Linked DNA regions of Halorientalis litorea. Each later gene encodes a partner of the first gene's protein in a complex. Links are inferred from orthologs where the notes say so. Each region holds a gene or a part of one and is shown in the gene's direction. Other genes may lie near its edges.

Evidence for each region.
Region 2: the proteins of MUG95_RS06445 (region 1) and fen are in contact, whole or in part, in a crystal structure (PDB 1RXZ), measured with the Archaeoglobus fulgidus proteins. The link is inferred for Halorientalis litorea from one-to-one orthologs. Residues at the interface, in WP_010877842.1 of Archaeoglobus fulgidus: Asn43, Val44, Ala45, Met46, Pro120, Arg121, Pro123, Leu125, Gln151, Met192, Ser194, Asn218, Tyr219, Pro220, Ile237, Leu238, Ala239, Pro240, Arg241, Ile242, Glu243, Ser244; in WP_010877775.1 of Archaeoglobus fulgidus: Lys326, Ser327, Thr328, Gln329, Ala330, Thr331, Leu332, Glu333, Arg334, Trp335, Phe336.
Region 3: the proteins of MUG95_RS06445 (region 1) and rnhB are in contact, whole or in part, in a crystal structure (PDB 3P83), measured with the Archaeoglobus fulgidus proteins. The link is inferred for Halorientalis litorea from one-to-one orthologs. Residues at the interface, in WP_010877842.1 of Archaeoglobus fulgidus: Val39, Ala42, Asn43, Val44, Ala45, Met46, Leu125, Asp168, Ser194, Asn218, Tyr219, Pro220, Ile237, Leu238, Ala239, Pro240, Arg241, Ile242, Glu243, Ser244; in WP_010878125.1 of Archaeoglobus fulgidus: Ala74, Ile178, Ala179, Ile183, Arg190, Ser195, Asn196, Leu197, Arg198, Gln199, Lys200, Thr201, Leu202, Asp203, Phe205.

The regions. Positions count from the first base shown.
Region 1 is NZ_CP095482.1:1,200,377-1,203,460, reverse strand. Bases 22-2,952 are described here. They hold MUG95_RS06445 (DNA polymerase sliding clamp), read left to right. Parts: upstream 22-1,080; coding sequence 1,081-1,824; downstream 1,825-2,952. Other genes in these bases: MUG95_RS06440 (formate/nitrite transporter family protein), read left to right, coding at 1,897-2,952; MUG95_RS06450 (helix-turn-helix domain-containing protein), read right to left, coding at 212-961; MUG95_RS06455 (heavy metal translocating P-type ATPase), read right to left, coding at 22-151. Outside these bases: more of MUG95_RS06455, read right to left, coding at 1-21; more of MUG95_RS06440, read left to right, coding at 2,953-3,084.
Region 2 is NZ_CP095482.1:2,745,250-2,748,220, reverse strand. What follows is about bases 10-2,827. They hold fen (flap endonuclease-1), read left to right. Parts: upstream 10-837; coding sequence 838-1,818; downstream 1,819-2,827. Other genes in these bases: MUG95_RS14640 (PH domain-containing protein), read left to right, coding at 2,322-2,827; MUG95_RS14645 (PH domain-containing protein), read left to right, coding at 1,864-2,325; MUG95_RS14655 (GNAT family N-acetyltransferase), read left to right, coding at 259-786; MUG95_RS14660 (class I SAM-dependent methyltransferase), read right to left, coding at 10-186. In the rest of the region: more of MUG95_RS14660, read right to left, coding at 1-9; more of MUG95_RS14640, read left to right, coding at 2,828-2,971. UniProt on the Methanocaldococcus jannaschii protein: Structure-specific nuclease with 5'-flap endonuclease and 5'-3' exonuclease activities involved in DNA replication and repair.
Region 3 is NZ_CP095482.1:1,068,599-1,071,586, forward strand. The notes cover bases 107-2,941. They hold rnhB (ribonuclease HII), read left to right. Parts: upstream 107-1,119; coding sequence 1,120-1,764; downstream 1,765-2,941. Other genes in these bases: MUG95_RS05765 (tRNA pseudouridine(54/55) synthase Pus10), read left to right, coding at 107-802; MUG95_RS05770 (hypothetical protein), read left to right, coding at 867-1,061; MUG95_RS05780 (preprotein translocase subunit SecD), read right to left, coding at 1,898-2,941. Outside these bases: more of MUG95_RS05765, read left to right, coding at 1-106; more of MUG95_RS05780, read right to left, coding at 2,942-2,988. UniProt on the Methanocaldococcus jannaschii protein: Endonuclease that specifically degrades the RNA of RNA-DNA hybrids.

The DNA.
Region 1 (3,084 bases):
GGAGCGTGGTATCGACGACGCCGTCGACACGCGCGAGGCTCTTGTCGACTTTCCCCGCACAGGACGGACAGTCCATCTCGGGGACGACGAGTTGGGCGGTTCCCTCCCGGTACTCGCCACCCTCGTCCGTCGCGTCTCTCTCGTCGGTCACTACCTGCCCGTAGGACCGTCGACTGAATAAGGGTTAGTTGGAATATTCCAAACGCGATGCTCACAGCTGTGGGGCGAGTTCCGTCGGGAGTCGCGTGTCGGCGACGTACCGCTTCGCCAACGTCTCTTCGGCCCGCCGCAGGCGATAGGTGAGCGTCGACCGCGGGACGTCGAGGTGGGCGGCGAGTTCACCGACATCGACGGCACGGGGTGACTCGTAGTAGCCGTGTTCGACGGCGGCCCGGAGCGCGGCCTCCTGTTCGGGGGAGAGGCCACGTCGTTCGCCGTCGGTGTCGCCCGCGGGTGCCGCGGTGTCCGCCGTCCGCAGCATCTCCATCCGGGCGCAGTCGCCGACAGCCGCCTCGAGGGCGTCGAAGAACGCGCCCACGTCGCCCGCACCGGAGTGGATGACGCGCCACGTGTAGTGTCGCCCCTCGTGGCGCGTCTCGAACAGCACGCCGTCGCCGAGGTGGTCGCGTGCGATGTGGGGTACGGACGCGCAGGTGGGCGTCCGCTCCCAGTGGGAGTAGAGGACGAGTGTCTCGTCCGTGTGGTCGAGCACTTCGGTGGTCTGGGTGGCGTTGCAGTCCTCGGTGGCGAGACAGTCTGCGTAGTAGTCCGTGTCGAGGAAGGCGTCCTCGATAGCGGCGAGCGCGTCCGGCGTCCCCGTCGCGTGGTCGACGCGCCAGAGGCTCTCGGCCGTGGCGTGCAGCGAGAGCGAGCGAATCCGGGCGTCCGGGTGACTCGCGAGCGTGTCGGCCACCCTGTTGCACCCGGACTCGTACTCGAGTGCGAAGACGAGTTCGCGCATACGCTCGCTTGGACATGGTGGAATATAACCTGTCGGCCCGGGAACAGCGCTACGGCATACACGCGCACGCGGCCGAAGGACGGGCATTTTTAACAGATGGGGGCGTAGCCGGGGGCAAGATGTTCAACGCGATTGTGAGTGCGGAGACGCTCCGGGCGACGCTCGACTCCGTGAGCGTGCTGGTGGACGAGTGCAAAATCCACCTCACGGACGAGGGCATCGAAATCCGGGCCGTCGACCCCGCGAACGTGGGGATGGTCGACCTCCGCCTCGACGCCGCGGCCTTCGAGTCCTACGAGACGGACGGGGGTACCATCGGCGTCAACCTCTCCCGGTTGGAGGAGTTCGCGAGCATGGCCGACGCGGGACAGCTCATCCAGTTGGAACTCGACGAGGAGACGCGCAAACTCCACGTCCAGATAGACGGACTGGAGGGGACGCTCGCACTCATCGACCCGGACTCGATTCGGCAGGAACCAGACCTCCCCGACCTAGACTTGCCCGCCCTCATCGTCCTCGAAGGGAAGGACATCGACCGGGCCGTCACGGCCGCCGACATGGTCAGCGACCACATCGCGCTGGGTGTCGACGAGGGCGACGAGACCTTCTACGTCGACGCCGAGGGCGACACCGACGACGTTCACTTCGAGTTGGGGACCGACGACCTCATCGACCTGACCGCCGGCGACGCTCACTCGCTGTTCTCGCTGGACTACCTCAAGGACATGAACAAGGCCATACCGAGCAACGCCGAGGTGGAGATGGAACTGGGCGAGGAGTTCCCGGTCAAGATGCACTTCGACATCGCCGAGGGCAACGGGCAGGTCACCTACATGCTCGCCCCGCGCATCCAGAGCGACTGACCCGACATCCGTGACGGGCCGCTCGAACCGGCTTCACAACGCTTACGACTCCTATCTGCACATCGATACCCGATGAGTGACCCCGAGCACCGAGACGGTGACGCCCGGTCCCCGGACGGAAAAGACCCGGCGGAGTCGGTCCGGGAGGCGGTCGAACGGTCCCGGAGCGGTGCCCCGGCGGCCGGTCGGGTCGTCCGCGACCGGTTCTCGACCGACGAGGTGTTCCAGCGCATCATCGCCGCCGCCGACGAGGAAATAACTTCCGGGAGCCGCGAACTGTTCTTCAGCGGTCTCGCCGCGGGCTTTGCGATTACCATCACCTTCCTGCTGTACGCGTCGCTGACGGCGTCGACCGGCGGCGACACCGTCCTGAGCGTCATGCTGTATCCGCTCGGGTTCATCTACATCATCATCGGCGGCTACCAACTCTACACCGAGAACACGCTCCCGCCGGTGGCACTCACGCTGGAGCGGTTGGCCTCGATTCCGGCACTCCTGCGCAACTGGACCCTCGTGTTGGCGGGGAACTTCACCGGCGGCGCGCTCGGCGCGCTCGCGCTCGTGTTCGGTGGCGTTCTGGACCCCGGTGCGGCCACGGCGGCGGCCTCGCTCGCACAGAAGGGCGTGGCGACGGCGTGGTGGCCGCTGTTCGCCAAGGCCGCCTTCGCGGGCCTCATCGTCGCCGGCGTCGTCTGGGTCGAGTACGCCGCACGGGACACGATTTCCCGACTGGTCGTCATCTACTTGGCCTTCCTCGCGATACCGCTCGGCGGGCTGTATCACTCGGTCGTCTCGTTCACCGAGATGGTGTATCTGGTCCTGCTCGGGGACCTCGCGGTCGGTGTGGGGCTCGTCGAGTTCGTCCTCCCGGTGTTGCTCGGCAACACCGTCGGCGGCGTCGTGCTGGTGACGCTGGTCAACTACTTCCAGACGACCGAGCACCGCCTCGAATCGGCCCGCTTCGAGGGAGCCAACCGGCAACTCTCCAGTCGAGAGTGGCTCCTCGGCGGTGTCGTCGGCCGCGCTTACGTCCCGCTGGTCGACACCGTCGAACCGGCGGTACAGGAGGACAACGGCGACTATCGGGTGGTCGTTCCCATCGCGAACCCGCGGACCGAGGACCACCTCGTGGAACTGGCCTGTACCCTCGCCAGTGACCACGAGGCCGCGACGGTCCACGCGGTCCACGTCGTCCAGACGCCCCAGCGGATGTCCGGGGGGTACGGCGTCTCCCAGCACCGCCGCATCGTCGACGAGTCG
Region 2 (2,971 bases), 1.5 Mb from region 1 along the record:
GATATCGAGGCCGCGGACGCCCTGTCCGGACCCGCCGCCCACGTCGAGGACGCGGGTCACGTCCCGCTCGGCGAGTTCGAGCGCGGGTGCGACCGTAGCGGCGTCGGTCGCTGGCTTGAACCGGTCGTAGACGGTCGCGAAGCGGTCGAACAACCGGACATCGCCGGGAGAGCGGTCGTGTGCCACGGCGGAGGAAGGGGACACGCAGTCGTAAGTGTGTCCCACAGGGTACAAGCCGCAGGCACCGCTGGCTTCGGTATGGAGTTCGCGGTACGCGGGTGGCCGCCGGACGGCCCGACGCTCCGTCTCGACCACGAGCGGTTCAGCTACGCCGGGAAGTTCGTGATGTCGAACACCGGGAAGGCCGTGGTGCTGGACGACGGCGAGGTGGTGGCCGCCGTCTCGTTCAACGAGGACCGGACCGACGCCGACACCCTGTGGCTCCGGTACATCACGGTGCGGGCCGACCGGCGCGGCGAGGGAATCGGCCCGCGACTCGCGCGCTTCGCCACCGCGCGTGCCCACGAGCGGGGGTACGACCGCGTGACGATTGCGGTCAACAACGTCTTCGCCTACGAAGCCCTCTCCCGCGCCGGGTTCGGGTTCACCGGCGAGGAGACCGGCATCGCGGAACTCGTGCTCGAACACCCGAGCGACCGGTCGCCCGAGACGTACCGACGCGGGTTCGAGGCGTTCCGTGACCGCGAGTTGAGCGCGGACGAGCGGGCGTTTCTGGTCCGGAAGTCGGACGCTAGTCCGCCGCCGGTCGTGCCGGTGCCGGAGTGACGGCGGAACCTGTCGGGGGTTTCAAGCCCGGGCCACACTAACGAGACTGCGATGGGAAACGCAGATTTACGCGACCTCGCGGCCATCGAGGACGTGGCTTACGACGATCTTGAGGGGTCGGTCGTCGCGGTGGACGCCCACAACTGGCTGTACCGCTACCTGACGACGACGGTGAAGTTCACGCGGGACTCGGCGTACACCACCGCCGACGGCGAGGAGGTGGCGAACCTCATCGGCGTCGTACAGGGCCTCCCGAAGTTCCTCGAACACGACGTGACGCCCGTGTTCGTCTTCGACGGCGGCGTCACCGACCTGAAGGAAGCCGAAGTCGAGAAACGCCGCGAACAGCGCGAGCAATACGAGAAGGAACTCGAAGCCGCCCGCGAGGAAGGGGACGCGGCGAGGGTGGCGACGCTGGACTCGCGCACCCAGCGGCTGACCGACACCATCATCGAGACGACGCGGGGCCTGCTCGAACGGTTGGACGTGCCGGTGGTCGACGCGCCCGCCGAGGGCGAGGCCCAAGCCGCCCGGATGGCCCGTTCCGGGGTGGTGGACTACGCGGGCACCGAGGACTACGACGCCCTGCTGTTCGGGTCGCCCCTGACGCTCCGAGGCCTCACGGCCAGCGGCGACCCCGAGTGCATGGACCTCGACGCAACGCTCGCGGACCACGGGCTGACGTGGGAGCAACTTGTCGACGTGGGCATCCTCTGTGGCACCGACTTCAACGAGGGCGTCACCGGCATCGGCCCGAAGACGGCAGTGAAGGCAATCACGGAACACGGCGACATCTGGGGCGTATTCGAGGCCCGCGGCGTCGCCGTCGAGAATGCCGACCGGGTGCGTGACCTCTTTTTGAACCCGCCGGTGAACGAGGACGTGACGTTCGACACCGACATCGACCCGGACTTGTCGGCGGCCCGCGAGTACGTCGTCGGGGAGTGGGGCGTCGCGGGCGACGAGGTCGAACGGGGGTTCGAACGCATCGAGGACGCCACCGTGCAGGCGGGTCTCGACCGATGGACGTGAGAGGGCATCGACAATTATTCACCCGTCGCGCGCGAGGATAGAGCCATGAACGCCCTCCATCCTCGCGTTCGCCTCCGCTGGGGACTCGTCGGCCTCCTCGTCGCCCTCGTCCTCGGCGGTATCGTCACCGCCGTCGACCGGTTTCTGCTGACGATATCGCCGTTCCTCGGCGTGGGCGTCGCCGCCGTCGTCCTCCCCGTCGTCGTCGTGTACGTCCTCCTGCTGTACCGCAGTTGGGGGTACGAACTGGAACCCGACGCGCTCGCGCTGGAGCGTGGCGTCGTGACGAAAGTCGACACGGCCGTCCCCTACGTCCGAATCCAGCACGTCGACACGCGGCGTGGCCCGCTCGACCGCCTGCTGGGACTCGGACAGGTCGTCGTCTACACCGCCGGGTCACGGGGCGCGGACGTGACCGTGCCGGGCCTGACGCCCGACCAAGCCCGCGACCTCCGCAATCGACTCCGTGACCTCGCCATCGAGAGCGAACCGGAGGACGCGGTATGAGACTGCACCCGCTGAGTGCCCTCGTGCGCGGCATCCAGCGGGGGCTCGTGGTCGGGAGCGTCGCCTTCTTCCTGACCAGCATGTCGAACTTCCTCGTCCCCGACAGCACCGACACCGTCGGCCTGATTTTCGTCCTCGCTCCCCTCGGCTTCCTCCTCGGCGCGGGGTATCAGGTCGCCTACTACTACCGGTTCGAGTACGACCTCACGCCGGACACGCTCGACATCGCGGCCGGCGTCGTCGGCCGGAAGGAGCGCGAGATTCCCTACCGCCGTGTCCAGAACGTGGACATCACCGAGAGCATCTTCCACCGAATCGTGGGCGTCGCCGTGGTCCGCGTCGAGACGGCCGGCGGGTCCGAGACGGAGGCGACGCTGAACTTCGTCGCGGCCGACGAAGCCCGCCGGGTGCAGTCGGAAATCCGTGACCGGCGGGCCGCCGCACAGGGCGAGACGCGCGCGGCCGACGAACCGGACACGGCGGCCGCGACACCCGAGACGGACGCGGACGCACCCCGACGCGACACCACACCCACGGAAATCTTCGAACTCGACGAGAGCGAACTCGTCGTCCTCTCGCTGGCCTCGTTCCGGCGGGCCACCCTCTTTCTCGTGGCAGTCGGGTTCCCGCTGGTCCAAGACCGACT
Region 3 (2,988 bases), 130 kb from region 1 along the record:
CGCGTTCGTCTACGGTCGCTACCGCAAATTGGAGCGTGACATCCCGCAGACGAAGTGGCCTTGCAACGACTGCGGCGGCACCGGCCGGAAGCGCGGGGCCGCGTGTGACGGCTGTGGCGGGTCGGGCTACCGCTACGACGAGAGCGTCGAACAGTTGACCGCCCCGCCCGTCCGCGAGGCGATGGACGGCGAGGAAGCCGTCTTCCACGGCGCGGGCCGCGAGGACGTGGACGCGCTCATGCTCGAATCCGGGCGGCCGTTCGTCCTCGAAGTGAAGGAGCCACGCACCCGCGACGTGGACCCCACGGCACTCGAACGCGAGGTCAACGAGTTCGCCGAGGGGAAAGTCGAGGTCGAGGGCCTTCGCCTCGCCACCCACGAGATGGTCGAGCGGGTGAAGGAACTCGACGCCACCAAGACCTACCGGATGGACGTGACGTTCGAGGAGCCGGTCGACGCCGAGTCGTTCGCGGCCGCGCTCGAAGCGCTGGACGGCGCGACGATTCATCAAGACACCCCACAGCGAGTTACCCACCGGCGCGCGGACGTGACGCGCACCCGCGAGGTGTACGACATCGACGGCGAGTTGAGCGACGACCACACGGCCACCGTCGAAGTCCACGGGGAGGGCGGCCTGTACGTGAAAGAGCTAGTCAGTAGCGACGACGGCCGCACCGAACCGAGCCTCGCGGGACTGTTCGGCGTCCCCGCCGAGGTGACGGCCCTCGACGTCCTCGACGTGACGGGTGAGGACGAACCGTTCGCCCGTCCCGAGTTCTTCCGGGGAACGGACGACGCCTGACCGGCGTGGCGTCCGTCCCAACGTTTAGGCCCGTACGTGCCTTCTGTTACTGTGGTGTGTTAGTATGTGTCACGAAACGGAGCGGGGCTACCGGAACTGGCGGGAGTGGGTCGACGACGCGCTGTCGGCGGACGCTGAGGCGGACGCGGACGGGGAGCGGCTCGACGTAGACATCGCCGAACCGGCCATCGGACAGTACGACATGGACGCGCCGACGCTCGACACCGAGACGGTCGACGAACCGCAACTGGACGACTGAGCGGGGCGGGCGGTGGACGGCCGACGGGATTTATGTCGGAGTGGCGTGAGCTACCGGTATGCGATTCGGCGTCGACGAGGCCGGGAAAGGGCCGGTGCTGGGGTCGATGTTCGCCGCCGCGGTGCGGGCCGACCACGAGGTACTCCCCGACGGGGTAGACGACTCGAAAAACCTCGCGCCCGCCCGGCGCGAGGAGTTGGCCGCTCGCCTCCGCGCGGACGACCGAATCACCGTCGGCGTCGCCGAAATCCCGCCGGCACGCATCGACGACCCGGAGACGGATATGAACACGCTCACCGTCGCGGCCCACGCCGAGGCACTCGACGCCGCCGCCGCCGACGGCGACACGGGCCACGTCGACGCTGGAGACACCGACGCCGAGCGGTTCGGGCGGCGCGTCGCGGGACGGACTGGCGTCGACGTGACCGTGACGGCCGAACACGGTGCCGACGAGGCACACGCGTTGGTCGGCGCGGCGAGCATCGTCGCCAAAGTCGAACGGGACGCGCACGTCGCGGAGATGGCGGCGGGGTTGGACGGCTACGACCCGGGCAGTGGCTACCCGAGCGACCCGACGACGCGCGCGTTCCTCCGGGCGTACGTGGCCGACCACGGCGACCTCCCGGCGTGCGCGCGCCGGTCGTGGGGCACGAGCGAGGACGTACTCGCGGCCGCCGCCCAGTCGTCACTCGCGGAGTTCTGAGTCGGATGGGGGGTGAAACGGGGCGGAGCGTCTCGAAACGGCCGGTGCTCGACGCCCGCAGGTCTATCGACGGTCGCTATCCATACAAAACGAGAGGTGATTTTTCTCCGCGTGAAAACGCGTGGAAACTGGGCTACTCCTCGCGGCTGCGTTCTTCCTCGGAGAGCATCAGGTACCGGAGCACGTCGCCGTAGGCCGGACGGGTGACCAGCACACCCAGCAGGACACCGACGATGGTGACGATGGCGAACCCGGTCAGGTCGCCCAGCGAGACGACCGTCAGCGGACTCATCGCGATGATGGTCGTCGCCGCCGCCGCGCCGATGACCCAGAACGCCTTACGGAAGCGGTTCTGGAACACTCGGCCCGTGGCGACTTTCCCCTGCTGAAGTATCTCGTCGGCGATGATGATGAGGTCGTCCACCCCCGTCCCGATGACGGCGATGAACCCGGCGATGTGGCTGAGGTCCAACGCCAACCCGACGCCCGCCGCGAACCCGAGCAACAGGAACACCTCCGCGGCGGCCGTCGCCAGCATCGGCACGGCGACGCGGGGGCTCCCGTAGCGGACGAACACCACGCCGCTGACCGCGAGCCACGCGACCAGTCCGGTCACCAGCGAGAAGAACTTGAAGTCCTGTGCGAGTGCTGGCTGGAGGAAGTACGTCGTCCCGCGGTCCTCGATGTCGAGTTCCGTCGTCAGCGCGCCAGCCTTGAGATTGATGGACAACTGCTGGGCCTCGGACATGTTCGTCGTCGTCATGACGAACGTCGGCCCGCGCACGAAGTCACCCGTCTCCATGTTCTGTGCGAGTCCCCGACTCATCTGGGCGGCGTACACCACCCGGTCGTCGAGGACCGTGTACAGGCAGTACCCCTCGGCGTCGTCGGGGTTGTTCCGCGCGTACTGTGTCGGACAGTTAGCGACGCCCGGTCCGGTGAAGCCGAACTGCTGCATCGCGTTGGAGTAGTTGCGTGCCGCCTCGTCGGTGAGGCTCACCGAGACGTGTGGCTGTGGCTGCTGTTGACTGGGCTGTCGGGCCGACCCGACGTTCGTGAAGTCGTCGTTGGTCAGCAGCGAGACGTCACGGTAGGTCGTGTTCCCGTCGCGCTGGTCCGGGAAGTGCGCGACGATTTCGACCTGCCCGCGGTCCTCGATGAGGTCGAGCACCTCGGTCCGGTTCGCGTTGGGCACCTCGACGATGACGAACGTCTCGCCGGTCC